2 regions of the Spirillospora sp. CA-142024 genome follow, and region 1 is predicted to be linked to the other one. Evidence: riboswitches for the same ligand, from Rfam matches in the RefSeq annotation. Region 1 holds a riboswitch; the other holds the start of a gene.
What was found. A riboswitch is a leader RNA that binds a small molecule or an ion and turns the genes downstream of it on or off. The one in region 1 is predicted to bind ZMP and ZTP.
Positions count from the first base shown of each region.

Region 2: another riboswitch for ZMP and ZTP. It lies ahead of glyA (serine hydroxymethyltransferase); the one in region 1 lies ahead of ACQPZP_RS38510 (bifunctional methylenetetrahydrofolate dehydrogenase/methenyltetrahydrofolate cyclohydrolase).

Region 1 is NZ_CP192077.1:8,159,850-8,174,108, forward strand. Features, by position in the region: gene ACQPZP_RS38485 (class I SAM-dependent methyltransferase) at 1-474, shown strand, start outside; gene ACQPZP_RS38490 (malate dehydrogenase) at 534-1,523, opposite strand; gene ACQPZP_RS38495 (NADP-dependent isocitrate dehydrogenase) at 1,758-2,975, opposite strand; gene ACQPZP_RS38500 (DUF3017 domain-containing protein) at 3,114-3,554, opposite strand; gene ACQPZP_RS38505 (FHA domain-containing protein) at 3,794-4,522, shown strand; gene ACQPZP_RS38510 (bifunctional methylenetetrahydrofolate dehydrogenase/methenyltetrahydrofolate cyclohydrolase) at 4,672-5,520, opposite strand; ZMP/ZTP riboswitch at 5,577-5,662, opposite strand; gene ACQPZP_RS38515 (GNAT family N-acetyltransferase) at 5,757-6,350, shown strand; gene ACQPZP_RS38520 (hypothetical protein) at 6,356-6,532, opposite strand; gene purH (bifunctional phosphoribosylaminoimidazolecarboxamide formyltransferase/IMP cyclohydrolase) at 6,679-8,244, opposite strand; gene purN (phosphoribosylglycinamide formyltransferase) at 8,225-8,896, opposite strand; gene ACQPZP_RS38535 (hypothetical protein) at 8,999-9,469, shown strand; gene ACQPZP_RS38540 (cell division protein PerM) at 9,480-11,249, opposite strand; gene sucD (succinate--CoA ligase subunit alpha) at 11,402-12,289, opposite strand; gene sucC (ADP-forming succinate--CoA ligase subunit beta) at 12,292-13,470, opposite strand; gene ACQPZP_RS38555 (glycoside hydrolase family 15 protein) at 13,784-14,259, shown strand, end outside.
Region 2 is NZ_CP192077.1:5,047,290-5,061,548, forward strand. Features, by position in the region: gene ACQPZP_RS24345 (MarR family winged helix-turn-helix transcriptional regulator) at 1-56, shown strand, start outside; gene ACQPZP_RS24350 (cytochrome P450) at 67-921, shown strand; gene ACQPZP_RS24355 (isocitrate lyase/PEP mutase family protein) at 918-1,685, shown strand; gene ACQPZP_RS24360 (NAD(P)/FAD-dependent oxidoreductase) at 1,672-3,108, opposite strand; gene ACQPZP_RS24365 (GNAT family N-acetyltransferase) at 3,159-3,746, opposite strand; gene ACQPZP_RS24370 (carboxymuconolactone decarboxylase family protein) at 3,739-4,410, opposite strand; gene ACQPZP_RS24375 (GNAT family N-acetyltransferase) at 4,575-5,654, shown strand; gene ACQPZP_RS24380 (class I SAM-dependent methyltransferase) at 5,638-6,459, shown strand; gene glyA (serine hydroxymethyltransferase) at 6,426-7,697, opposite strand; ZMP/ZTP riboswitch at 7,751-7,837, opposite strand; partial or broken gene ACQPZP_RS24390 (DMT family transporter) at 7,942-8,742, opposite strand; gene ACQPZP_RS24395 (Lrp/AsnC family transcriptional regulator) at 8,852-9,343, opposite strand; gene ACQPZP_RS24400 (MFS transporter) at 9,440-10,564, opposite strand; gene ACQPZP_RS24405 (RNA polymerase-binding protein RbpA) at 10,937-11,308, opposite strand; gene secG (preprotein translocase subunit SecG) at 11,390-11,632, opposite strand; gene tpiA (triose-phosphate isomerase) at 11,769-12,578, opposite strand; gene ACQPZP_RS24420 (phosphoglycerate kinase) at 12,582-13,769, opposite strand; gene gap (type I glyceraldehyde-3-phosphate dehydrogenase) at 13,860-14,259, opposite strand, start outside.

The DNA.
Region 1 (14,259 bases):
TTCCACGGCCTCGACCAGTCGGAGGAGGGCATCGCGGCCGGCCGCCGGGAGGCCGGCCGGCTGTCCCTGGACAACGTCTCCTACACGATCGGCGACGCGACGCAGATCACCGGACGGTACGACCTGGTCACCGCCTTCGACGTCATCCACGACCTGGCCCGGCCGCAGGAGACCCTGGACGCCGTCGCCGCGTCCCTCCGCGACGGCGGCATCTTCCTGATGGGCGACATCGCCGCGTCCAGCAACCTGGAGGAGAACCTCGACCATCCCTTCGGGCCCGCGCTCTACAGCTTCTCGGTCTTCTACTGCATGACCACCTCGCTGAGCACCGGCGGCGCCGGTCTCGGCACGGTCTGGGGGGAGCAGACGGCCCAGCGGATGCTCGGGGACGCCGGCTTCACCGACGTCCAGGTCCGCTCGGTCGAAGGGGACCCGCTGAACGTCTACTACGTGGCGACGACCAGCCCCGCCTGATGTGACCGGACGCGAGAGGGCCCCGGACCTGTGCGGTCCGGGGCCCGTCCGCCTGTGGCTCAGATGAGGCCGAGCTTGCGGACCGCCTCGCGCTCCTCGGACAGCTCGTTCACCGAAGCGTCGATGCGGGCGCGGGAGAAGTCGTTGATGTCCAGACCCTGGACGATCTCCCACTTGCCGCCCTTCGTGGTGACCGGGAAGGACGAGATCAGGCCCTCGGGGACGCCGTAGGAGCCGTCCGAGACGACCGCCATGGACGTCCAGTCGCCGTCGGCGGTGCCGTTCACCCAGGTGTGCACGTGGTCGATCGCGGCCGAGGCGGCGCTCGCCGCCGAGGACGCGCCCCGGGCCTCGATGATCGCGGCGCCGCGCTTGGCGACGGTCGGGATGAAGTCGTTCTCCAGCCACGTCTGGTCGTTCACCGTCTCGGCGGCGTTCTTGCCGGCGATCTCGGCGTGGAAGATGTCCGGGTACTGGGTGGCGGAGTGGTTGCCCCAGATCGTCATCTTCCTGATGTCGGCGACGGACACGCCCGCCTTCTTCGACAGCTGCGCCAGCGCGCGGTTGTGGTCGAGGCGCGTCATCGCGGTGAACCGGTCGGCCGGGACGTCCGGCGCGTGCGACTGCGCGATCAGCGCGTTCGTGTTCGCCGGGTTCCCGACGACGAGGACCTTGACGTCGTCGGCCGCTCCGGCGTTGATCGCCTCGCCCTGCGGCTTGAAGATGCCGCCGTTGGCCTCCAGCAGGTCGCCGCGCTCCATGCCCTTCGTGCGCGGGCGGGCGCCGACGAGCAGCGCCACGTTCGTCCCCTCGAACGCCTTCGCCGCGTCGTCGAAGATGTCGGTGCCGGACAGCAGCGGGAACGCGCAGTCGTCCAGTTCCATCGCGGTGCCCTCGGCGGCCTTCACCGCCTGCGGAATCTCCAGCAGCCGGAGGCGTACGGGCACGTCCGCGCCGAGGAGGTGCCCGGACGCGATGCGGAACAGCAGCGCGTAGCCGATCTGGCCCGCCGCGCCGGTAACGGTAACGGTGACTGGGGTGCGAGTCATGCGTCCTTCTCCTGCTGTGACCTGACGGGGCTCAGGCGGCCATCCTTCGAACCCGACCGCCGGAGAGTCCGCCCGCGCGGGTTCTCTCGCCGTCGAGATAGTTCCGGAGTTCAGGCTATCGCGCGCCCCCTCCCCGCCACCCCCCAGGTGCACCGCCCGGCATGGCGCCCGCCCCGCGAACGCGGAAGGCCGCCCCGGACGACGTCCGGGACGGCCCTCGAAGCGCGGCGCAGGTCAGCCGTTGACCTTCTTCTGGAGGTTGGTGTCGAGCGCCTCCAGGAATTCCTGCGTGGTCAGCCAGGGCGTCTCGCGGCCGACGAGCAGAGCCAGGTCCTTGGTCATCTGGCCGTGTTCGACGGTCTCGACGCAGACCTGCTCAAGGGCGCGGGCGAAGCCGATCAGCTCCTTGTTGCCGTCGAGCTTGCCGCGATGGTCGAGGCCGCGGGTCCAGGCGAAGATCGACGCGATGGGGTTGGTCGACGTCGGCTTGCCCTGCTGGTGCTGCCGGTAGTGCCGGGTCACCGTGCCGTGCGCGGCCTCGGCCTCGACGGTCTTGCCGTCCGGGGTCATGAGGACGGACGTCATGAGGCCGAGCGAGCCGAAGCCCTGCGCGAGGGTGTCGGACTGGACGTCGCCGTCGTAGTTCTTGGCGGCCCAGACGAACCCGCCCTCCCACTTGAGCGCCGCGGCGACCATGTCGTCGATGAGGCGGTGCTCGTAGGTGAGGCCCTTGGACTCGAAGTCGGCCTTGAACTCGGTCTCGTAGATCTCCTGGAAGAGGTCCTTGAACCGGCCGTCGTAGGCCTTGAGGATCGTGTTCTTGGTCGACATGTACAGCGGCATCTCGCGGCTCAGCGCGTACCGCATGCTCGTCCGGGCGAAGTCGCGGATCGAGTCGTCGTAGTTGTACATGCCCATCGCGACGCCGCCGCCGGGGAAGTCGGCGATCTCCAGCTCCATCGGCTCGGAGCCGTCCCGCGGGGTGTAGGTGATCGTCACCTTGCCCGGGCCCGGCACGACGAAGTCGGTGGCCTTGTACTGGTCGCCGTGCGCGTGGCGGCCGATGATGATCGGCTTCGTCCAGCCGGGGACCAGGCGGGGGATGTTGGACGCAACGATCGGCTCGCGGAAGATGACGCCGCCCAGGATGTTGCGGATCGTCCCGTTCGGGGACCGCCACATCTTCTTCAGGCCGAACTCCTCGACGCGCGCCTCGTCGGGGGTGATGGTCGCGCACTTGACGCCGACGCCGTACTGCTTGATGGCGTTGGCGGCGTCGACGGTGACCTGGTCGTCCGTGGCGTCACGGTGCTCGATTCCCAGGTCGTAGTACTTCAGGTCAACATCGAGGTAGGGCAGGATCAGCTGGTCCTTGATGAATTTCCAGATGATCCGCGTCATTTCGTCGCCGTCGAGTTCGACGACCGGGCCCGCTACTTTGATCTTGGGCATGCTGTTGCTGTCCCTTTCCTACACCTGGCCAGCAGTCCTTGTAAGGCTCAACTGGCTAGGCTAGCCGAGGCGGTCATGAGGTCTAGACCTGCCCTCGGCCCGCGACCCGCCGGATCCGCCTTCAGCTGCGACGACGCGCTAGTCCGGCGGACCGTCCCCCGGCACGGAGGCGCGTCCGGCGATGAGAAGTCTCACACCGCGCACCAGCATCGTGAGCGCGATCACCACGCCGAACGCGCCGGCGAGGACGAGCCCGGTCTTGTTCATCGGCGGGACGCTCAGCGACACGAACGCGACCATCTCGCCGAGGATCACGAGCGTCCAGCAGTCGACGGACCGGCTCCGGACGGCGAGCGGCCCGAGCTGGGACTCGGGCAGCAGCAGCCGGGCGAGCGCGCCGACGAGGAGCGCGGCGGCCATCAGGCCGGAGCCCTTGCGGAAGTAGTTGAAGGCGCACAGCGTGAGCCCGGCGCCGACGCCGCTGAGCACGAGGAGGTACGGCAGCTGCGCGAGCCAGTGCGGCGCGGCGCCCGTGCGGCGCGGCGCCTTGCGCCTGCGCCGGTGCACCTGGGTGCTCATGGTCCTCACGGTATAGGCAATCGCGGCGCGGGACGACATCGTCCGCCGGAACGCGGGATGGAACGGTCCGGCTCGCCGTCCGGAGCTGGGAACCAAGGTGGGACGAGTGGGGCCCGGGTGCCCCCCGAGAGGCCGGAATCCCTTGCGGCATCGGACCTACTCGCCAGTAGGAGGGTGTGACGGCATGGCGCCCGGGTAACCCGGCAGACAGGGGTCGCTAACTAGCTGGGAGGACTGCCGTGGAGGGGCCGTTCATGCGGATCGAGGACAGCGGGCTGGTGATGCCGCTGCGCCCCGACGTTACGACGGTCGGGAGAGGGAGAGGGGTGGACATCCGCCTCGACGACCCGAGTGTGTCCCGGTTGCACGCAGAGATCGTCCGGCGCGGTCCGTACGTCTACGTGGTGGACATGGGCCTGTCCCGCAACGGGACGCGCGTCAACGGCCGGCCGATCGCCCGCCGTGTCCTGGAGGACGGTGACGTCGTGAGCTTCGGCACGGCGCGCTGCCGGTTGGGGGGCATCCCCCGTGAGGAGGTCGACCCGGACGTCGAACTGCGGCGCGCCGTCGCGCCCGAGCTCACCCGCCGCGAGGTCGACGTGCTGACCTCGCTGTGCCGTCCCGCCCTGTCGGACGAGGCGTTCGTGGCCCCCGCCACGGCGCGCGACATCGCCGGCGAGCTGGTCGTCACGGAGGCGGCCGTCAAGCAGCACCTGCTGCGCCTCTACCAGAAGTTCCGGATCCCCGAGGGCGCCAACCGGCGTACGCGGCTCGCCAACGAGGTCATCGCCATGGGCCTCGTCCGGCCGCTGCCGCCGGTGCACGTGCCCCAGCAGGGCCGTCCGCCGATGGACGGGCGGGTCTCCGGGGTGCGGAACACGGCCGAGACGCGCAGGCCGGGCCAGCCCGGGCACGCGCACGGCCCGGGGCGGCCGGCGCACAGCACGGCGGGACGGAGGGCCAGCTGATGTGAGGACCTGCGGTCGCCCTCCCCGGCAGCGCAAACCCGAGGGCGATCGCTGAACCCCCGCGGGTCGCGTATGTGACGGCGCGGCCTGGGGCAACGTGAAGCGGGGCCGCCACCTCGGTGCTGGTGGCGGCCCCGTTCGTGTGCCGGTCAGGCGTTCTTCTCGGCGGCCTCGACGACGTTCGCGAGGAGCATCGCGCGGGTCATCGGGCCGACGCCCCCGGGGTTGGGCGCGACCCATCCGGCGACGTCGCGCACGTCGGCGGCGACATCGCCGGCGAGCTTGCCGTCCACCCGGGAGACGCCCACGTCCAGGACGGCGGCGCCGGGCTTGACCATGCCGGCGGTGATCAGGCCGGGGACCCCGGCGGCCGCCACGACGATGTCGGCGCTACGGGTATGGGCGGCCAGGTCGCGGGTGGCGGTGTGGCAGAGGGTCACGGTCGCGTTCTCGGTGCGCCGCGTCAGGAGCAGGCCGAGAGAGCGTCCGACGGTGATGCCGCGGCCGACGACGGTGACCTCGGCGCCCTTGATCGGGACGTCGAAGCGGCGGAGCAGCTCGATGATGCCCTTGGGCGTGCAGGGCAGCGGGCCCGGCTGCATCAGGACGAGGCGTCCGAGGTTCGTGGGGTGCAGGCCGTCGGCGTCCTTCGCCGGGTCGATGCGCTCCAGCACGCGCTGCTCGTCCAGGCCCTTCGGCAGCGGCAGCTGGACGATGTAGCCGGTGCAGGCCGGGTCGGCGTTCAGTTCGGCGACGGCGCGTTCGACGTCGTCCTGGGCGGCGGTGGCGGGCAGGTCGCGGCGGATGCTCTCGATGCCGACCTCGGCGCAGTCGCGGTGCTTCATGTTCACGTAGGAGTGGCTGCCCGGGTCGTCGCCGGCCAGGACCGTGCCGAGCCCCACGGAGACGCCGCGGTCGCGGAGCGCCTCGACACGTACCTTGAGGTTCGAGCGGATCTCGGCGGCCGTGGCCTTGCCGTCCAGAATCTGTGCCGTCATGCGTTCCTCCGCGTGGATCTCACCAGGGACCGGGCCGGGCCCGGCCGGCGATGGGTCCCGTCCACCCAGGCGCGCGGTGTCCGGACTGTCGTTCGCTCCCCGGTGGTGATCCACCTTGACCGCGCCAGTCGCGTAGGCACCCATGCTAACCGGCGGGGCGCCGGCCAAGTGGCATGTGGAAATCGGCGTCAAGTGGCTCTGCCGGATGCCACCCGGGGGCTCCTAGCGTGATCCGCATGAACGATGACTGGTTCGAGCGGCCCGTCCTGACCGGGCGGTATGTGCGGCTGGAGCCGCTGTCCGCCGGCCACGCCGGGGGCCTGTTCGAGGCGTCCAAGGACCCGGGCGTCTGGACGTGGATGAGCGAGCGGCAGCCCGCGACCGCCGCGGAGATGGGAACGCTCGTGGACAGGGCCCTGGCGGACTGCGAGAGACGCCTGCGCCTCCCGTGGGTCCAGATCGACGCGGCGACCGGCGAGGTCGCGGGAACGACGTCGTACTACGAGATCTCACCGGCCAACCGGGGCCTGTGCATCGGCCACACCTGGATCGGGGCGCGCTGGCACCGGACGGGGATCAACACCGAGGCGAAGCTGCTGCTGATGGGACGCGCGTTCGACGATCTCGGCGCGATCCGGGTGGGCTGGCACACGCACGTCCGGAACGAGCGGTCGCGTGCGGCGATCGAGCGGCTCGGCGCGTCGTTCGAGGGCGTCCACCGCAAGCACCGGGTCCGGGCGGACGGGTCGATCCGCGACACCGCGACCTACGGGATGACGGACGACGACTGGCCGGCCGCCGCCGCGGCCCTCCGGGCGAGGCTGCGCTAGGTCCGTCAGTCCTCGGAGCGCTGCCGCCAGGCGATCACACGGTCGGTGCCGTGCCAGCCGAGCTGCGCGGCCAGCATCGCGGCCAGGAACGCGGCGACCAGCCCGATCACCTGCCGGGACTCCATGAGCAGGGAGTCGGCCTGGTACACGACGCCGAGCATGAAGGACATCAGCACGTCCATCGGGCCTCCAACACGGAACGGCCACGCCATGGGGCAGAGAGGGTCGGGAGGCGCGGCAGCCCGAGGCTACCCGCACCCCGAAAGCGGAAGGTACGGGGCAAACCCGGTGTGGCGGTGTTGTTCGCCACACCGGGCCTCGCCCTCGGTCAGTGGAAGAAGTGCCTGACACCCGTGAAATAGAGGGTGATGCCGGCCTTCTCCGCGGCGGCGATCACCTTGTCGTCGTTGACGGAGCCGCCGGGCTCGACGATCGCGCGGACGCCCGCCCGGGTCAGCACCTCCAGGCCGTCCGGGAACGGGAAGAACGCGTCGGACGCGCCCACGGCGGAGGAGGCCCGCCCCTCGCCGGCCCGCGCCACCGCGAGCTTGGCGGAGTCGACCCGGTTGACCTGGCCCATGCCGACACCGACGGTGGCGCCGTCGGCGGCCAGCAGGATCGCGTTGGACTTCACCGAGCGGATCGCCCGCCACGCGAACGCCAGGTCGCGGAGGGTGGCCTCGTCCGCCGCCGGGCCGGTCTTCAGTTCCCACGCGGCCGGGTCGTCGCCGGACGCGTCCACGCGGTCGACGCCCTGGAGCAGGACGCCGCCGTCGATGCGCCGGTACTCGGCCGCGCCCGCCGGGGCGTCCGGGCAGACCAGCAGCCGGATGTTCTTGAACCGGTCCTTGAGGACGTTGACGGCCTCGTCCTCGAACGACGGTGCGACCAGCACCTCGGCGAAGCTCTCGGTGACCTGCCGGGCCAGGGCGGCGGTGACCGGGCGGTTCGCCGCGATGACGCCGCCGTAGGCCGACACCGGGTCGCAGGCGTGCGCCTTGCGGTGCGCCTCGGCGATGTCCGCGGCGACCGCGATCCCGCACGGGTTGGCGTGCTTGATGATCGCGACGCACGGCTCGGTGAAGTCGTAGGCGGCGCGGCGCGCGGCGTCCGTGTCGACGTAGTTGTTGTACGACATCTCCTTGCCGTACAGCTGCTCGGCCCCGGCGAGCCCCTTCTCGCCCGGCGAGCGGTACAGGGCGGCGCGCTGGTGCGGGTTCTCGCCGTACCGGAGGGTGTTCGAGCGTTCCCAGGTGGCGCCGAGGAAGTCGGGCCACTGCGTCTCGGCCGCGGTCTCGTCGGGGGCGTAGGCGCTCGCGAACCACGAGGCCACGGCCACGTCGTAGGACGCGGTGTGCGCGAACGCCCGCGCGGCGAGGCGGCGGCGCTCGTCGAGGGTGAAACCGCCCGCCCGCACGGCGTCCAGGACCGTCGCGTAGGCGGACGGGTCCACGACGACGGAGACGCTCGCGTGGTTCTTCGCGGCGGCGCGGACCATCGTGGGGCCGCCGATGTCGATCTGCTCGACGCACTCGTCCGGCCCCGCGCCCGAGTCGACGGTGTCGGCGAACGGGTAGAGGTTGGCGACCACCAGGTCGAACGGCTCGACGCCGAGGTCCTCCAGCTGCTGGAGGTGGTCGTCCTTGCGGCGGTCGGCGAGCAGGCCCGCGTGCACCCGGGGGTGCAGGGTCTTGACCCGCCCGTCCAGGCACTCGGGGAAGCCGGTGAGCTTCTCCACCTTCATCACCGGGACGCCGGCGGCGGAGATCCGCGCCGCCGTCGATCCGGTCGAGACGAGCTCCACCCCCGCCTCGTGCAGGCCCCGGGCCAGCTCCTCCAGCCCGGTCTTGTCGTACACGCTGATCAGTGCGCGCTTAATCGCCACCCGACTCACCGGCCGAGCTCCCCTCTTGATCGGACGAATCACCACAGGTCCTGCACTTCATCGAGACCCGCCTGCCGCGCGCGGTCCAGCCGTCGCGGGCCAGCCGTCCGACGACGTCGACGAGGAGCCGGCGCTCCACCCGCTTGATCCGCTCGTGCAGGGAGTCTTCGTCGTCATGCCAGCCCACGGGGACGGTCTCCTGGGCGATGACGGGTCCGGTGTCCACGCCTTCGTCGACGAAGTGAACCGTACAGCCCGTGACCTTCACGCCGTACGCCAGGGCGTCCCGTACGGCGTGGGCGCCGGGGAACGACGGGAGCAGCGCCGGATGGGTGTTGACCGTCCGGCCGCCGAACCGCGCCAGGAACCGGGGGCCGAGGATCTTCATGAAGCCGGCGGAGACGACGAGGTCGGGCTCGTGCTTCGCGACGGCCTCGGTCAGCGCCGCGTCCCAGTCGTCCCGGGAGGAAAAATCAGGAATTCGGACCGTAAAAGTGGGCAAACCCACACGTTCCGCGCGCTCGGTTCCCCCGATATCGGGGCGGTCCGCCCCCACGGCCACCACTTTCGCCCCGTAGGCTGGATCCGCGCACGCGTCGAGCAGCGCTTGTAGGTTGGTCCCCGCGCCGGAGACGAGGACGACGAGCCGGGCGGACACCATGACTCCCCGGTGGACGTTGCTGGGACACCACGAAGCCTATCGGGCCTGCTCGGTGCCGCTTGAACCCCAGCCACCCATCACACGGGCCAGGAGGAAGAGAACGTGAGCGAGCAGCAGGGCCGTCCGGCCCAGCCCGAAGACCGCCCGGACGGGCGGCCGGCGGGAGAGCCGCCCGCGCGACCGGGGCAGGGTCAGCGCACCGGCTGGCGGGCCCTGTGGCTCGGCGGCATCGCGCTGCTGACCGCGTTCTTCTTCTACCCGCTCGGGCTCGTGCTCGGCATCGCCGCGCTCGTCGTCGGCATCAGGGCCCGCCGGAACGCGCGGCGCGCCCGCGACGCCGCTCCCGGCGCCGTCCCCGGCATCGTGCTGGGCTCGATCGGGCTGGTGTTCTCGCTGCTGTCGGTGTCGCTCACGGTGTTCCTGTGGGCGGAGCTGAGCGGCTACCAGAACTGCGTCAGCGCGTCCAACACGGCCACCGACAAGCAGGCGTGCCGCGAGGAGTTCTACCCGAAGATCGAGAAGAAGCTCGACCTGCCCGCCGGCAGCATGGACAAGTACGGCGACCTTCTCTAACCGTCCCGCCCTAGCCCTCCTGGTCGGGCTCCTCGCGCAGGACGTAGATCGCGCCGCCGCGGTTCTCGGTGCGTTCCGGATCCTCGCGCGGAGGCGGGACGGGACGCCCGGGCTCGGGCTCGTCGGCCTGTTCGTCCACGAGATGGCCCTCCACGACGACCGTGCCGTCGCCCGGCGGCGGTTCGGGGCGTTCCTCCGGAGGGGCGGGCACCGGGTCGGACCGGCGCCGGGGGCGCCGGGGCGCGAGCACGGGCTCGGCCTCCTCGAACTCCAGCGGATCGGGCGCGTGCGGAGCCTTCGGCGCCGGTTCGGCCGCCTTCTCCGGGCGGAGGTCGTAGTCGCCGGGAACGGGCGCCGACAGCGGAACGGCCGGCTCCGGCACCGCGCGCACGGGCTTCTTCGGCTTCGCCGCCGGCTTCTTCGCGGCGGATTTCCCGGACTTCCGCTTCTTCGGCTTCTCATCTGCCGGACGGCGCAGCACCATCCAGTTCGCCACCCACGCCGCGATCGCCGCCGAGATGCCGACTTCGAGGGCGGCCAGCAGGCCGACCTGCCAGGCGGACGGGCCCACGGTCGCCATCCGCCCGCCGCCGAGCGGCCCGCCGGCCAGCGCGCTCAGCAGCGCGGCGACCGCCCCGGTCAGCGCGCCGGACACGAAACCCCACAGCGGCGCGCCCTCCGACACCGGGCTCGGCAGCGACCGGATCGTGAGGACGCCGCCCACCGCGCCCGCGACGAACGGGGCCGCCAGCGCGAGCAGCGAGATCGCGGGCGCCGGGCCCGGCTGGGGCAGGGCGGCGAGCGGCGGGAACGCGGGGACCGCGTCCAGGAACACCCCGGTCGGGGAGACGCTCGTCCCGGCGCCGACCGAGAACCCCGGCCCGACCGCGTACGCCATCCCCCAGATCGCCGCGTTCGGCAGGAACGCGAGCTCGACCAGCAGCAGCAGGACGCCGCCGACGACGCCGGGGGCGAGCATGCCGTAGAGGTCGCCGGCGTCCGCCATGTGCATGGCGAGGGACCCGGCCACGAGCAGTGCGCCCGACGCGAGCAGCACGCTCAGCGACCCCGCCACGCCGATCACCAGCGACCGCGGGCGCTCGGGCAGCAGCCGCAGCAGCGCGCCCAGCCCGGACCGGACCCGCCGTCCGCGCGCCTCCGCCGCCACGACCGCGCGTGCCGCGCCCAGCCCGCCCGCGATGACGGCGACGAGGAAGCACCCGACGAGCGCCTGCCACGCCGACGGCCGGACCTCCGCGGACGACGCCGCGAGCGCGAGCAGCCCGGCCAGCCCCGCGTACGGCGCGGCCAGCGCGACCGCCACGTGGACGACCGCGATCCGCTGCCGGTGCGGCAGCCCGGCCACCCGGATCATCCAGCCGCCGCCCCGGTACAGCAGCACCCCGGGCAGGACGAGCACGCCCAGCGGCAGCAGCCCGAACCGTCCGTGCCCGTAGGAGAAGCCCGCGTGGTGGGAGACGAGCCAGAAGTTCACGGCCGTGCGGAACACGCCGGCCATGCCGTGGCCGAACGCGCTCTTGGGGGCCGCGATCCATCCGATCAGGGTGATGGTGGTGAGCACGGCGAGCCCGATGCCGATGCACCACAGCGCGGCCACGAGCCCTGTCACGTACAGCGGCCTGGACGCGGCGGCGGCCGCGGGACGTCCGCGCCCGGCGTCCGCGCGCGGCGGCCCGGCGGCCCGTCCCGCTCCGCTCTTCGGCTGTCCGGCCTTCGCCGGCTCGCGCCTCGCACGCTGCCCGGGGGTCTTGTCGCTCACCCGGTCCATGCTGGCACCACGCCGGCTCCAGGACGCCCCGCCCGCCCGGCGTGTCGCCCTTGTGCGCCGGCCGTCCGGGCGGGAATGAAAGACGCCCGGGCCGCCCCGCAGGAGACCGGGGCCGCTCGGGCGTCTTTCGGTGATCCGGGGGATCAGCGGTTCTTCATGATCTCCCGCATGAGGACGGCGGTCTCGCTCGGGGTCTTGCCGACCCGCACGCCGACCTTCTCCAGGGCCTCCTTCTTCGCCTGCGCGGTGCCGGCGGAGCCGGACACGATGGCGCCGGCGTGGCCCATGGTCTTGCCCTCGGGGGCGGTGAACCCGGCGACGTAGCCGACGACCGGCTTGGTCACATGCTGCTCGATGTAGGCGGCGGCGCGCTCCTCGGCGTCGCCCCCGATCTCACCGATCATGACGATGGCGTCGGTGTCCGGGTCGTCCTGGAACGCCTGGAGGGCATCGATGTGGGTCGTGCCGATGACGGGGTCGCCGCCGATGCCGACGCAGGTGGAGAAGCCGATGTCGCGCAGCTCGTACATCATCTGGTAGGTCAGCGTGCCCGACTTGGACACGAGCCCGATGCGGCCGGGCGTGGTGATGTCGGCCGGGATGATGCCCGCGTTCGACTTGCCGGGGGACGCGATGCCGGGGCAGTTCGGCCCGATGATGCGGGTCTTGCCGCCCTTGGACTCGGCGTACGCCCAGAAGTAGGCGGTGTCGTGCACCGGGATGCCCTCGGTGATGACGACGCAGAGCGGGATCTCGGCGTCGATCGCCTCGACGACGGCGTCCTTGGTGAACTTCGGCGGGACGAACACGACGGAGACGTCCGCGCCGGTCTGGGCCATGGCCTCCTTGACGGTGCCGAACACCGGGAGGGTGATGCCGTCGAACTCGACGGTCTGGCCGGCCTTGCGGGCGTTGACGCCGCCGACGACCTGGGCGCCGGACGCGAGCATCCGGCGGCCGTGCTTGGTGCCCTCGGAGCCGGTGATGCCCTGCACGATGATCTTGCTGTTCTCGGTGAGCCAGATGGCCATTGTCATGCACCTGCCGCTGCGAGTTCGGCGGCGCGCCCCGCCGCTTCGTCCATGGTGTCGACCTGCTGGACGCCGGGCAGCGCCGCGTCGTTGAGGATCGTGCGCCCGAGCTCGGCGTTGTTGCCGTCCAGCCGGACGACGAGCGGGCGGTTGACGGCCTCGCCGCGGTCGGCCAGCAGCTTGTAGGCCGAGACGATGCCGTTGGCGACGGCGTCGCACGCGGTGATGCCGCCGAAGACGTTGACGAAGACGGACTTCACGTCGGTGTCGGACAGGACGATCTCCAGCCCGTTCGCCATCACCTCGGCGGACGCGCCGCCGCCGATGTCGAGGAAGTTCGCCGGCTTCTGCCCGCCGAACTGCTCACCCGCGTACGCAACGACGTCCAGGGTGGACATGACCAGGCCCGCGCCGTTGCCGATGATGCCGACGCTGCCGTCCAGCTTGACGTAGTTGAGGTCCTTGGCCTTGGCGGCGGCCTCCAGCGGGTCGGCCGCGGCCTTGTCCTCAAGCTTCTCGTGGTCCTGGCGGAACGCGGCGTTCTCGTCCAGGGACACCTTGCCGTCGAGGGCCTTCACCTGGCCGTCGGCGGTGAGGATCATCGGGTTCACCTCGACGAGGGAGGCGTCCTCGTCGGTGAACACGGCCCACAGCCGCTCGATGAGCTCGGCGGCGCCCTCCAGGGCCTCCTGCGGGAGGCGGCCCTGCTCGGCGATCTCGCGGGCCATGGCCCGGTCAACGCCGTGCAGCGGGGAGATCGGCACCATCGCCAGCCGGTCGTGCGGCACCTCCTCGATCTCCACGCCGCCCTCGACGGAGCAGATGGACAGGAAGGTGCGGTTGGCGCGGTCGAGCAGGAACGAGAAGTAGTACTCCTGCGCGATCGCGCTGCCCTCCTCGACCAGGACCTTGTGGACCGTGTGGCCCTTGATGTCCATGCCGAGGATCTGGGTGGCGAGCTCCTGGGCCTCGTCGGCGGAGTCGGCCAGCTTCACGCCGCCGGCCTTGCCGCGGCCCCCGGTCTTCACCTGGGCCTTGACGACGACCTTCGAGCTTCCCGCGGCGAACAGCTCCGCCGCGATGGCCCGGGCTTCCTGGGGAGTATGGGCGACCTTGCCGGTGGGCACCGGTACCCCGTACTCGGCGAAGAGTTCCTTCGCCTGATGTTCGAACAGGTCCACGAGGCGTCCTTTTACGGATCGACAGCCGAATGTGCGACCACACGAGTGGGGGTTACACGGGTGTCCGTGCGGCCGGCACTCTGCGGTCCGCTCCGTCGATGCAGCCTAGTCAACCCTGCTTCGTGGTGATGCCGCCGGGGCCATATGTCACCGGGAGTTCCCTCCGCGGGCGAGTGTTCCGGGACGGCGGGTGTGCTCATCCTCAAGGGCGGGCACGAGTGGCTCGTGAGGAGGATGAACCAATTGACGTAGTTTGATGTACTTAATTCGGCCTGACGGTCGGGTGGCCGGGCGCGGTATAGGGGGCGAACGCATGGCGATGGCGGAGGAACGGGACACGTCCGTCGCGGCCCCGGCCCCCGCCGCGCCCACCCCGGTCGTCCCGCCGCCGCGGGGGCGCCGGCGACCGGCGCCGCGCAGGCGGTCGGGCGTCAGCAAGGTCCGGCGCACCACGGCCCTGCTCCTCGTCGCCGCGCTCGTCGCGACCGGCGGCGCCACCGTCCCCGAGCCGCCCGACTCGGGCTGGGCGAGCCCCGGTCTCGTCGGCGGCGGCGGATGGCCGTTCGCGGGCGTGCCGCTCGCCCCGGACCAGGCCGAAGGGGCGTCCTACCTGCCGGACAGCTCGGTGGTCAGGCTCGCGGACGGGCGGATCCGGCTCGTCCCGTCCGGCGGCGACACGCCGATCACCGTCGACGCGTCCGACCCGCGCGTGGACCGGGCGGTCCGGTCCGACCGGACGTGGCTGGCCCAGGGCACGGTCCCGGCGAGCGGCGGCCATCGCGACATGGC
Region 2 (14,259 bases), 3.1 Mb from region 1:
GGGTCGTCGAGCACTCGGCCGACATTTCGACCGGCGGTGAAACAACCCGTCCCTAGATTCGGGGACGTGGAGAACACAGCGCTGGTCATCACCCGGTACGCCGACGTCGTCGCCGTCCTGTCCGACGCGCGTTTCATCGTCCCGCCGCCCCCGCCCGCGGGCGACGGACCGCCACCCTCGCTGGCGTGGCTCCGGCGGACGGTGTGCCGGTTCAGTGAGGGCACTGACCACGAGCGCCGCCGCGCCCTCGTGGGGGAAGCGCTGGACGCCATGGACCTCGCGCACCTGCGCCGCCGCGCCTGCGAGCTCGCGCAGGACGGCGGCGACCCGGGCGAGGTGGCGTGCCTCGTGCTCGGCGAGGCCCTGCGGGTCGCCGACCTGGCCGCGCTGGCGCGGGCCGTGCCCGTCGCGGCATCCGGCTACCTCACCGGCCACGGGCAGGACGGGGCGGACGAGGCAGTCGCCGTACTCGCCGAGCTCCTTGGGCCCGGCCCGGACGAAGTGGTCGCCGGCCGAATCGCCGTCCTCATGCAGGCGTACGCGGCGACCGGCGCGCTCGTGCGGGCGACATTGCGCCACGTCCGCCGACCTGAGGCGCACGGCCGGCCCGTCGAGGACGTCATCGCCGAGACGCTGCGGCTCGACCCGCCCGTCCCCGCGATGCGCCGTGTCGCCACCGAGGACGCCCGCGTGAACGGCCGCGCGATCGCCCAGGGCACCCTTGTGACGCTGGATCTGCGGGTTGCCAACCGGGATCCCGCCGTGTTCGGGGACCCTGGCCGTTTCGATCCCGGCCGGCGGGAACGCCCACACCTGACGTTCGGCGCGGGCCGGCGGCCGTGTCCCGGCACCGGTCACGCGCTGGAGCTGACCGCCGGTGTGATCGAGGCCGTCGAGCACGGAACGGAGGCCGCCCGATGAGCTTCAGGGAGCTGCATCACGGTGATCGTCCGCTGGTGCTGCCGAACGCGTGGGACTTCGCGAGCGGCGCGGCACTGGCCGAGGCGGGGTTCCCCGCGATCGGGACGACGAGCCTCGGCGTCGCGGCGGCGGCCGGGAAGCCGGACGCCGCCGGCGGCACCCGCGAGGAGACGCTCGCCCTCGCCCGGACGCTGTCCCGGCTTCCGGTGCCGGTCACCGTCGACATCGAGGGCGGGTTCTCCGACCGGGCCGCCGACGTCGCCGGGCTCGTCACCGAGCTGGCCTCGTTCGGGATCGCCGGGATCAACCTGGAGGACGGGCGCTCCGACGGCACCCTGGCACCGATCGGCCATCAGACGACCGTCATCACCGCCGTCAAGCGGGCCGCGCCGCAGGTGTTCCTCAACGCCCGCACCGACACGTTCTGGCTGGGCGACCCCGACCGGGACGAGACGCTGCGGCGGGCGCGCGCGTTCGCGGAGGCGGGCGCCGACGGCATCTTCGTGCCGGGGATCGTGGACGACGCCGACATCCGCGCCGTCCTGGAGGCCGCGGGGCTGCCGCTGAACGTCCTGTACCTGCCGGGCAAGACCGAGTACGCGCGGCTCGCACGGCTGGGCGTGCACCGGGTGAGCACCGGGTCGCTGCTGTTCCGCAAGGCGCTGCAGGCCACGGTCGTCGCGGCCCTGGCCGTCACCGGCGACGGCGGGGAGCGCCCCGCGCCCACGTACGGCGACGTCCAGCGGCTCGTCAGTGACCGGTGATCCGATCGGCGATGCGGGCCAGGGCCGACGTACGGCCTGACCCCGCGGACGACTCGCGGGCGTCGGCCGCGCGGTAGAGGGCGTACATCGCGTGGACGCCGAGCCAGCGCAGCGGCTCGGGTTCCCATCGGCGGACGCGGCGGTCCACCCAGGGCAGCGCGGTCAGTTCGGTGTCGTCCCGCAGCACGAGGTCGCGGAGGGTGCGGCCGGCGAGGTTGGCGGTGGCGACGCCGTGACCGGTGTAGCCGCCGGCATGGCCGAGCCCGGTGGCCCGGTCGAGGACGACCGTCGCGCACCAGTCGCGGGGCACGCCGAGGACGCCCGACCAGGCGTGGTCGATCCGGCCCTCGTCGGCGACGGCGGGGAACATCGCGGTCAGCATCGTCCAGAGCGCGTCGATCGTGGCCGGCTCGGTCCGGCCTCCGTCGTCGATGCGGGACCCGTACCGGTAGGGCCGCCCGCGGCCGCCGAAGGCGATGCGGTCGTCGGCGGTGCGCTGCGCGTACATGTAGTAGTGCGCCATGTCGCCGAGCAGCTCCCGGCGCTCCCACCCGATCGCCTTCCAGGTCCGCGCGGGCAGCGGCGTCGTGACGATCATCGAGCTGTTCATCGGGAGCCAGTCGCGGTGGTGGCCGGGGAGCGCGGCGGTGAATCCCTCGGTGGCCCGCAGCACGTGGTCGGCGGTGACGGTTCCGCGCGGGGTGACGGCGGCGGCCGGGCCGCCGGCCCGGCGCGGGATGATCCGGACGACCGGCGTCCCCTCGTAGATCTCCACGCCGAGGCGCCGCACCGCCGAGGCGAGGCCGCGGACGAGCGCGGCCGGCTGGACGCGGGCGCAGTGCGGGCTCCACGCGGCGCCGGTCGCCCCCTCGACGCGCAGCCGGTCGTCCCGTTCGGCGGCGGGCAGCGGGACGAGGTCGTCGTCCGTCCAGCCCCACTCGCGGGCCTCGCCGACCATGGCGGCGAGGCGGGCGCGCTGGGCGGCGTTGCGGGCGACGTGCAGGACGCCGCCCTTGACGAGGCCGGCGTCGACGCGCTCGTCGGCGGCGACGCGGACGACCTCGTCCACCGCCGCGAACATGGCGCGCTGCAACGCGATCGCCGCGCCGCGGCCGTGCCGGGCCGCGTAGCGCTCCCGGGACCCGGCGATGTCCCCCAGCACCCAGCCGCCGTTGCGGCCGGACGCGCCGAACCCCGCGAACTCGCGTTCCAGCACGACGATCCGCATGTCGGGGCGGGCGCGCTTGAGGTAGTAGGCCGTCCAGAGGCCGGTGTAGCCGGCGCCGACGACGCACACGTCGGCGCTGCGCGGGCCCGGCAGGCCGGGCCCGGGGGCGGGACGCCCGGCCGCCCGGTACCAGAAGGACACGCCGCCGTTGACGAAACCGGGAGCCAGCGGCGCCCGGCCCGAGGAGGAGCTCATGCGCTCATACTGCTGTATTCCACATCGAAAGCAACTATTGACGACGGATTCTATGGAACCGCATCGACGATTCGACGGGATCCGATCCAGCGCGAGCGGTCGGCCGCATAGTAGGCGGCGCCGTCGGGACCGGCGGCGCCGTCCCGCCACCGGCGCATCCCGAGTTGCAGGGCGATCTCCGCCGACACCGCGTTGGCCATGTCGATCTCGGCGGTGATCCGGTGGACCCCGACCACCCCGAACGCGTAGTCGAGCACCGCGCGGGACGCCTCGGCGGCCAGCCCGTGCCCCCAGTGGTCGGGCTCCAGGCTGTAGAGGATCTCGACGTCCACACCGTGGCCGAGCGGCCCCTCGTGATGGCTGAGCCCGGCCACCCCGACGAGCGGGTCGCCCGGCACGGGGGCGTCGATGCCGGTGGACCAGCGGGCGGGCCGCAGCGCCCACAGCCCGTAGCCCTCGGTCGCGAAGTCCCGCTCGCTGGCCTCGATGATCTCGCTGACCTGGACGGGAGTGACCACCCGGTCGTCGAAGAGGTGGCGCCGGACGAGCGGCCCCGTCCAGTGCGTCAGCAGGGCAGGGTGGTCGCGCATCGACACCGGGTGCAGGACGAGCCGCACCGTGCGCAGCACCTCACTCATCCTCGTCCCCCGCGGGGGGCCACTCGGGCGCGCTCTCACCGTCCGGGACGCCGACCCTGAACACGCGCAGCTGCAGCGCGAGCGCCTTGTAGTAGCCGACGAGGGTGACCAGCTCGACGACGGCGGTACGGCCGAGCGTCGCCACCGCTTCGGTGAACACGGCGTCGGCGAGGTCGCCCTCGGCGGCGAGCTGCCGGGCCGCCTCGTACACGACGCGTTCGCGGACGTCGGCGAGCATCGGGGCGCGTCCCTCGCGCAGCGCTTCCATCTCGTCCTCGCCGAGCCCGTGGCGCCGCCCGATGCGCTCGTGCGCGTACCACTCGTAGTCGGACCGGACGTGCGCGGCCACGACCAGCGTCGCGATCTCACGCTCGCGCTTGGTGAACCCGGTGCGGAAGCGCACCGCGGCGCCGAGGTCCTGGAGGGGCAGTCCCACGGACGGGCTGTACAGCATGGCGTTGAAGGGGCCCTGGAGGCGGCCGATGTCGTCGACGAGGCCGAAGGGCGGGGTTTGGCCGGGGGTGCGGCGCGTACCCGTCACGGCCTCGTAGACGGCGCGCTGCTCGTCGCTCAGCGAACCGGGGAGCAGCAGCGGCAGCCGCGCCGGGGCCTGGGCGGGCCGGGGTCGATCGTTGACGTGCTCACCGCTCACGGGGTCGATCACTCACCGCACGCTAGGCGGTCGGCGCGGGCGGCTCAACCCCTCGTCCGGAATGTGAAACCCCTGGCACACGATGACGTAGCGGTCGCGTAACCGACCTCGGCGAGTCTGATCATCGACCGCACCGGACACGAACGGGGCGTCCGGGCCCCGGAGGGAACATCCCCATGCCGCTGTTCCGCATCCGCACCGAGATCGAGGACCGGCCCGGCCGCCTGGCCCTGCTCACCGCCGCGCTGGGCCGGCGCGGCGCCAACATCCTCGGCCTGTCCGTCCAGCTGGACTGCGGCGGGGTGGTGGACGAGTTCATCGTCGACGTCCCACCCGGCGGCGCCGGCGCGCGCGCCCTCGCCGAGACGCTGAGCGCGGCGGGCGGTGACCGCACCGCCGTCCTTCCCGCGCGTCCCCACGAACTCGTGGACGAGCCGACCCGCGTCCTCGCCCTCGCGTCCCGGCTGCGGGCCGAGCCGCACGCCACGCCCGAGATCCTCGGCGACCTGCTCCGCGCGGACGAGGCGCGATGGACCGCGCCGGGCAACGGCGGACCGGACCGCCCGGAGCCGGACGCGTGCGTCCTCGACGTCCCGGTCCGCGGCCGGTCCGTGCGGTTGCGCAGGACCGGCCTGCCGTTCACCGCGACCGAGGCGGCGCGGGCGGACGCGCTGGTGCGGGCCGCGCTGCCCGCCGCGCCGCGGCGCCCCGCCCGCCGCCGGATCGCGCTCCGCGACGGGACACAGGTCGTCGTCCGGCCGATCGAACGGCGCGACGCCGACGCCGTCCGGGCGCTCCACGAGCGCTGCTCGCTGGACAGCCGCAGGATGCGGTACTTCAGCCCGAAACCGTACCCGCCGCGGCGGGTGATCGAGCGCTTCTGCGACCCCTCGCGCGGCCTGACCCTGGTCGCGGAGGGCCCGGACGGTTCGCTGCTCGCGCTGGCGCACCTCGTCCATGTGCTCGATCCGGGTGTCGCCGAGTTGGCTTTCCTGGTCGAGGACGCCTGGCAGGGGCGCGGGCTCGGGCGTGGGCTCGCCGGGCTGCTCCTGGCCCTGGCACGCGACCGCGGCCTGGTGGAGTTGCGGGCGACCGCGCTGAGCGAGAACGCGCGGATGCGGCGGCTGCTGACGTCGTTCGGCGGGCGGACGCTGCGCACCGGGGACGCTTCGGTCGTGGAGATCAGGCTCAGGCTGGACGGCCGTCCCGCCGGGCCGGAGGCGCTGGCAGGATGGCCGGGTGAGCGGCATCTATGACGACCCCTGGGCGTACGAGCTGGCGTGCTCGTTCCGCGACGTGCCCGCCGAGGTGGACGTGCTCCTCGGCTGGTGCGCCGAGCGCGGCGCGGGGCCCGCGACGGTGCTGGAGCTGGCCGCCGGGCCGGCCGAGCACGCCCGCGAGTTCGCCCGCCGGGGCGTCGCCGCGACGGCGCTCGACCTGAACCCGGAGATGTGCGCCCACGCCGCCCGCGAAGCCGATCGCGGCGGCGTCGAGCTGGAGGTCGTCCGAGGCGACATGACCCGGTTCGATCTGCGCCGCCGGTTCGACCTCGTCGTGACCATGCTGGACTCCACGTCCCACCTCATGACACTGGACGCGTTCGTCGCGCATCTGCGCCGCGCCGCCGCGCATCTGGCCCCCGGAGGCCTCTACATCGTGGAGATGTCGCACCCGCGCGACCGGCTGGGCGGCGACCCGAGCGTCAGCACGGGCTGGACGGTCGAGCGGAACGGCGTCCGGGCGAGCGTGCGCTGGGGCGAGCCGACCGACCGTCTGGACCCGGTCACCCAGATCGCCGACGACCATGTCACGATGACCATCACCGGAGACGGGGCGACGCGGACCATCCGGGACGTCGTCCCCTACCGGTTCTGGAGCGCCACCGAGCTGGACGCCGCGATCCGGCTGGCCGGCGGCCTGGCCGTGGTGGCGCAGTACGGCGACTTCGGGGCCGGCGAGAGCACGGTGGCCCTCACCGACCCGGAAGCCTGGCGCATGATCACATTGCTCCGCCTGGACGGGGCCCGTCAGGACCCGGACGTCCAGCCGGGCATCGGGTAGGACGCGAGGAGCTCGCGGACCTGCCCGGCGACGCGGTCGACGACGGTCTCGTCCTGCTTGGCGGTGGCCTGCACGACCTCGTCGATCCAGGCCGCGACCTGCGGCATCCGCTCCTCGCCGACACCCCGGGTGGTGATGGCGGCGGTGCCGAGCCGCAGCCCGGACGGGTCGAACGGCTTGCGCGGGTCGAACGGGACCGCGTTGTAGTTCAGCTCGATCCCGGCGCGGTCGAGGGCCTGCGCGGCGGGCTTGCCCGCGACGCCCTTGTTCGTCAGGTCGATCAGGATCAGGTGGTTGTCGGTGCCGCCGGAGATCAGGTCGTAACCGCGGTCCATGAGCGCGGCGGCCAGGACCTTGGCGTTCGCGACGACCTGCCGCGCGTACACCGCGAAGTCCGGCCGCGCCGCCTCCTTCAGCGCGACGGCGATCGCGGCGGTGGTGTGGTTGTGCGGGCCGCCCTGCAGGCCGGGGAAGACGGCCTTGTCGATCGCCTTCGCGTGCTCCGCCGTGGACATGACCATCGCGCCGCGCGGGCCGCGCAGCGTCTTGTGCGTGGTCGTGGAGATCACGTCCGCGTGCCCGGCCGGCGAGGGGTGCGCGCCGCCCGCGACCAGGCCGGCGATGTGCGCGATGTCGGCGGCGAGCACCGCCCCCGCCTCGCGGGCGATCTCGGCGAAGGCCGGGAAGTCGATCGTCCGCGGGATGGCGGTGCCGCCGCACCAGATGAGCTTCGGCCGCTCCTTGAGGGCGAGGTCGCGCACCTGGTCCATGTCGACGCGGCCGGTGTCGGCGCGCACGTCGTACCGGACGGGACGGAACCACTTGCCGGTGGCCGAGACCGACCAGCCGTGCGTGAGGTGCCCGCCCATCGGCAGCGACAGGCCCATCACCGGGTCGCCGGGCTCCAGGAACGCCATGTAGACGGCGAGGTTCGCGGGCGAACCGGAGTAGGGCTGGACGTTGGCGTGCTCGACGCCGAACACCTCTTTCGCCCTGTCGATGGCGAGCAGCTCGATCGGGTCGATGTTCTGCTGGCCCTCGTAGTACCGCTTGCCCGCGTAGCCCTCGGAGTACTTGTTGGTCAGGACGGTGCCGGCGGCCTCCAGCACCGCCGCCGACACGTAGTTCTCCGACGCGATCAGCCGGATCTTCTCGTACTGGCGGCGGGCCTCGGCCTCCACCAGCCCCGCGATCTCGGGGTCCTGGCCCTGCAGATGGGGTACGGCCGGTTCGTGCATCACAAGCCTCCGCGCTGCTCGCGCCGGGGCTTCGGGCGCCCCGGCGATGGGGACCCGTACACCCAGGCGCGCGGTGTGCGGACTACTTTCGCTCCCCGGTGGTCATCTCCACCTTGACTGCGCCAGTCGCGTGGCCGCCATCATACCGAGCCGCCTCCCGTCCGCGCGGCGCCCGCGCCGGAACCGAGACGACGAACAGGCCGCCGAGAAGGAGGAGCGACCCGGCGGCGACCGGTACGGACATGCGCTCCCCGAGGACGGCGATGGCGAGCCCGGTGGCGACGAGCGGCTCGGCGAGGCTGAGCGTGCCGGCGGTCGCGGCCGTCACGCGGCCGAGCCCGGTCACGAAGAACATGTACGCGGCGGCGGTCGCGGCGATCCCCAGCCAGGCCACCAGCGCCGCCGACCGGGGCGCGGCCAGGGCGGGCAGCTCGCCCAGCGTCCAGGGCAGCAGGGCCGCCCCGCCGACCAGCAGGGTCACCGACACCGCGGCGGCCATGCCCACGTCCCGGCCGGTCAGCACCTTGGCGGAGACCGTGTAGACGCCGAAGCACGTCCCGGCGACGAGGCTCAGCGCGATCCCGGCCGGGTCGGCGTGGACCGCCGAGCCCGGGACCATCAGCAGCGCGACGCCGCCGACCGCGCTGGCCGTCCCCGCCCACCAGCGGCCGCTGAGCCGGGTGCCCAGCACGAGGCGTTCGCAGAGGCCGGTGGAGACCGGCGCGAGCCCGAACACCACCGCGGTCGCGACGGCGGCGCCCGTCCGGTCGACCGCGCTGAAGAACGTCGCCTGGAACGTGCCCGTGGCGGCCGAGGCCGCGGCGAGGGGCGGCCAGGCGCGCCGTGTCAGCGCGCGGAACGCACGCCGGTTCGTCGCGAGCACCAGCACGGCGAGGATCAGCCCGCCGGAGAAGATCCGGGCGCCGCCGACCGCCACCGGGCTCGCGGACGAGCCGGCGAGCACCTGGGCCGGCCCGACCGTCCCCCAGAGCACACCCGCGGCCAGCACCAGCAATGCACCGGATGAAGTGTTTCGTCGGTCCATGGCACCGACGCTAGGAGAACATGCGGCCCTGCACTCGTACAGCCGTCGTTCGTTCGGGCACAGGGGTCCTGCCCGTCGATCATTCGGTTCCGCGCCTGGAAATCATGGGTCAGCTGTACGGCGTTCGGCTTTCAAGTCGCCCGGCCGAGGGAAGTTCGGACTGTTCCACCGGCTGGACGTAGTCGTACACGACGATGGTGCGGACGTCGACGTACTCCTTGCGGCGGGCCAGCCGGTCGAGCACGAAATCGCGGAGGTAGGCGGTGCTGGACACGGCCACGTGGACGAGCAGGTCCTCGTTGCCGGTCACGACGAAGACCCCGATCGTCTCGGGCATCGAGGCCATGCTGTCGCGGGCCGACTCGATGGCCTCGCGCGACTGCGGCCGGATCCTGATCGAGATCAGGGCCTGGACGCCGCGCCCCAGCCGCTCCAGGTCGACGGTCGCGTGGAATCCGGTGATGACGCCCCGGGAACGCAGCGCCCGCGTCCGTTCCAGGGCTGTGGACGGGGCGATGCCCACCGCCTCGGCCAGCTCCCGGTTGGTCTGCCGCCCGTCGCGCTGCAGGCGCCGCAGGATCGCCTGGTCGACCGCGTCCATGTGCGTCCTCCCGAAGTCTTCCCCGGACGCCGAACTCCCGCGCGGGAAACGCGCCCGGACGTCCCGTCCCCCGAAGATTATTCGACACGGACCGCGTCACGGGCCCCGGGTGCCGATCGCGGCGGCGAACGCGAACGCGCCGACCCCGATCAGCGCCCCCGCCGCGCCCGCCGGGCCGAGATCGAACAGCCGGCCGATCACCAGGTCCCCGGCGAAGGCGAACATGCCGGCGCAGAACGCCAGGACGCCGTAGTACGAGCCGAAGCGCTCCGGCGGGGCGTGCCGGGCGGCGCGCTGGAAGATCGACGGCTGGACCAGGCCGTTCGCCACCCCGTTCAGGACGGCGGCGACCATCAGCGGGCCGGTCTGCGTGCCGTCCAGCGCGGCGAGGACGCAGAAGGCCGCCGCCGAGCAGAGCAGGCCGAGGCGCAGCACCCACGGGCGCTCGCCCCGGTGCCGGGCGGCCACGAAGGGCTGCACGGCCGCGGCGACGGCGGCCAGCAGGCAGAAGCTGAGGGTCGCCGCGCCGGACCCGAAGCCGAGCAGCGGCACGGCGGTCATGATGTTGTTCGCCAGCAGCGTCGTGGGCGCGGTCATCAGCGCGAACAGCAGGAACGCGCGGTCGCCGAGCACCGCCCGCACGCCCCTGACGACGTCGCGGAGGCCCGCCGGCACCGGCCGCGTCCGGCGCCGCGGCAGGAGGAGGAACAGGACGCCGGCGACGGCCCACAGGGCCGCGGCCGTCCCGGTGACGAGCGCGAACCCCGGCCCGAAGGAGAGCAGGACGAGCCCCGCGGGCGGGCCCGTGACCGTCGCGAGGTGCTGGGTGGTGACGTAGGCGGCGAAGCCGCCGGACCGGCGGGCGGGCTCGACGCCGGCCAGGATCGTGTGGACCGCGGGGTTGTAGAGCGCGCCTCCCACGGCGACGAGCACGGCGGCGCCGAGCAGCGCCCCCAGGCCGTCGGCGACCCCGAGCAGGCCGAAGCCCACGGCGCGCACGGCGCACGAGAGCGCCCCGGTGAGCCGCGGGCCGATCATGTCGGTGAGCGTCCCCACCGGCAGCAGGAGCGCGAACTGCAGGCCGACCCGCACGCCGAGGATCAGCCCGACCGTGCCGGCCAGCAGCCCGAGGTCGTGCCGGAGGTGCGCGACCAGGTGCGCCATCACGGAGAAGAACCCGATACAGACGACGAACTGGATCGCGACCACCGTCACGATCACCCGGCGATCGGACGGGTCCGCGGCCGGCGGCGCTTCGGTGGGTGCGGGAGCGGCGACGATCACAGACGGGGCCCGGCCGAAGTCGGAGGCGATCCGCACCCCGCCGGCGGCGGCGCGACCGCCCCCACCAGCGGATCCCGGGGAGACGGAACGGAGCGTCCCGAGGACATGCGGTCGTACCTGCTTTCGGCGTGGGGTCGATCGCGCCCAGCAGACCAGAAACGCCCTGGCGACGTCCAATATGGATATTGCTCGCAACTCAATACGCGAACAGATATCACGCCTGGTCGGAGACCACGGCGGGCGACCCCTGAACAGGCCGCGGCCCGGCCCCCCTCGATCGGGGACCGGGCCACGTCGGTGCCGGTGGTGTCAGCGGGCCGCGGCCTCCATGGCCTGCTTGACGGCGGCGCGCTTCTTGCGGAGCTTGGCGAGCGCCTCCTCGAGGATCGCCTCGCCGTCCTCGTCGCTGCGCCGCTCCTTCACGTACGCGAGGTGCGTCTTGTACGGCTCCGTCTTCGGCGGGGCCGGGGGGTTCTCCGAGTCCTGACCGGCCGGGAACCCGCAGCGCGGGCAGTCCCACGTGTCGGGGACCGCGACGTCCGTCGCGAAGCTGGGGCGGGTCTCGTGCCGGTTGGCGCAGTAGAAGGTCACCCAGACGCGGGGCGCGGCGTCGCCGCGTTCCGCCTCTCCCATCGGACCGGCCCCGACACGGCTGCCCCGGATCGCGTTGCCACTACCCACGGATTACTCCTCGCTTGGTGTTCCGCCGCCGCCCGTGACCTCCGAGGACGGCGCGGCGCTCGCATGTGTTGAACGGGCGGCTCAGCCGACGCCCTTGTGCGTGTAAAGCAGCCCGAGCACGATGATCGAGGCGAACCAGACCACCCCGACGCCGATGGTCAGCCGGTCGAGGTTGCGCTCGACCACCGAGGACCCGCCCAGGGACGACGTGACGCCGCCGCCGAACATGTCGGACAGTCCGCCGCCCTTGCCCTTGTGCATCAGGACGAGGACCACCATCAGGAGGCTCGAGACGATGAGCACGATGGAGGATGCGATGATCACGTTTCTTCAGCGCCTTGTCTGTAGTTCCTGGACGGAGGTTCGGGCCGGGCGTTTACCCGTCAGCTACGAAGGGTACGACGAAGCGCCCGCTGGTTCGGCAAGAACCCCCAGTTCACGCAGAATTGATCAGATTTGATCAGGCGAGGAGATCCCGGTACCGGCAGATCTTGACGAACTCTCCCGGGTCCAGGCTGGCACCACCGACCAAGGCGCCGTCCACGTCGTCCTGCGCCATCAGCTTGGCGACGTTGCCGCTCTTCACCGAACCCCCGTACAGGATACGCGTCTCGTCGGCCACTCCGCCGTCGTAGAGCTCGGCGAGCCGCGTTCTGATCGCGGCGCAGACCTCCTGCGCGTCCTGCGGGGTGGCGACCTCGCCGGTGCCGATCGCCCAGACGGGCTCGTAGGCGATGACGGTGCGCCGCACCTGGTCGGCGGGGATCTTCTCCAGCCCGCCGTCGAGCTGCGCGATGCAGTGCGCGACGTGCCCGCCGGACTTGCGGACCTCCAGGCCCTCGCCGATGCACAGGATCGGGGTGAGGTCGGCGGCGAGCGCCGCCTTGGCCTTGGCGTTGACGATCGCGTCGTCCTCCGCGTGGTACTGGCGGCGCTCGGAGTGCCCGACGACCGCGTAGGTGCAGCCGAGCTTGGCGAGCATGGCGGCGGAGATCTCGCCGGTGTAGGCGCCGGAGGCGTGCTGGGAGACGTCCTGCGCGCCGTACTGGATCGCGTACTTGTCCGCCTCGATCAGCGTCTGCGCCGAGCGGAGCGCGGTGAACGGCGGGAGCACGGCGACGTCGACCGCGTCGTAGTCGGCGTCCTTGAGCGCGAACGCCAGCTTCTGGATGAGCGCGATCGCCTCAAGGTGGGTGTTGTTCATCTTCCAGTTGCCGGCCATCAGCGGCTTGCGGCCGCTCTGCTTACCGGAAGGGGTCGCGGGAGCCATCGGTCAGTCCTCCAGAGCCTGCAGGCCGGGCAGCGTCTTGCCTTCGAGGTATTCGAGGCTGGCGCCGCCGCCGGTCGAGATGTGGGAGAAGGCGGCCTCGTCGAAGCCGAGCTGCCGGACGGCCGCGGCCGAGTCGCCGCCGCCGACCACGGTGAACGCGCCGGAGTCGATGAGGCCCTGCGCGACGGCGCGGGTGCCGTGCGAGTAGGGCTCCATCTCGAACACGCCCATCGGGCCGTTCCAGAACACCGTCCTGGCGTCGGCGAGACGCGTGGCGAACAGCTTGCCCGACTCCGGGCCGATGTCCAGGCCGAGCCGGTCGGACGGGATCGCGTCGGCCGCGACCACGTCGTGGTCGGCGTCGGCCGCGAACGCGGCGGCCGCGACGATGTCTACGGGCAGGACGAACTCCACGCCCGACTCCTCGGCGCGCCGCAGGTACTCGCGGACGGTGTCGAGCTGCTCTTCTTCCAGCAGGCTCTGGCCGACCTCGTGGCCCTGGGCCTTGAGGAAGGTGAACACCATGCCGCCGCCGATCAGGATGCGGTCGGCCTTGCCGAGCAGGTTGTCGATCACCCCGAGCTTGTCGGACACCTTGGACCCGCCGAGCGCGACCGCGTAGGGGCGTTCGACGTCCTCGGTGAGCCTCTTCAGCACCTCGACCTCGGCGGCGATCAAACCTCCGGCGGCGTGCGGGAGCCGCTGCGGCACGTCGTAGACGGACGCGTGCTTGCGGTGCACCGCGCCGAACCCGTCCCCGACGTAGATCTCGGCGAGTGCGGCGAGCCGGTCGGCCAGCGCGCCGCGCTCGGCGTCGTCCTTGCTGGTCTCGCCCGGCTCGAAGCGCAGGTTCTCCAGCAGCGCGACGCCGCCGTCCGCGAGGCCCTCCGCGGCGGCCCTGGCCGAGTCGCCGACGACGTCGGCCGCGAACGTCACGTCGGTCCCCAGCAGCTCGCCGAGCCGCTTCGCGACCGGGGCCAGCGAGAACTCGGGCTTGACCTGCCCCTTGGGGCGGCCGAGGTGGGCGCAGACGATGACCTTGGCGCCCCGGGCCCGCAGCGTCTCGATCGTCGGCAGGCTGGCCCGGATCCGCCCGTCGTCGGTGATGGCGCCGTCCTGCAGCGGGACGTTCAAGTCCGCGCGGACGAGTACGCGCTTACCGGCGACGTCGAGGTCGTCAATGGTGCGCATCGGGATGCGGTGTCCTTCCGTACACGGCCGCGCCGTGGCCGCGCGCCCCGTCCTGGGACGGCGCGCGGCCACGGCGGCGACGGTTTTCGGTTACAGCTGCGAGCCGACGAGCTTGACGAGGTCGACGAGGCGGTTGGAGTAGCCCCACTCGTTGTCGTACCAGCCGACGACCTTGACCTGGTCGCCGATGACCTTGGTCAGCCCGGAGTCGAAGATGCAGGACGCCGGGTCGGTGACGATGTCGCTGGAGACGATCGGGTCCTCGGTGTAGGTGAGGTAGCCCTTCAGCGGACCCTCGGCGGCGGCCTTGAACGCCTCGTTGACCTCCTCGGCCGTCACCTCGCGCGACAGCGTGGCGGTGAGGTCGGTGGCCGAGCCGGTCGGCACCGGGACGCGGAGCGCGTAGCCGTCCAGCTTGCCGTTCAGCTCCGGCAGCACCAGGCCGATCGCCTTGGCGGCGCCGGTGGAGGTCGGCACGACGTTCAGCGCG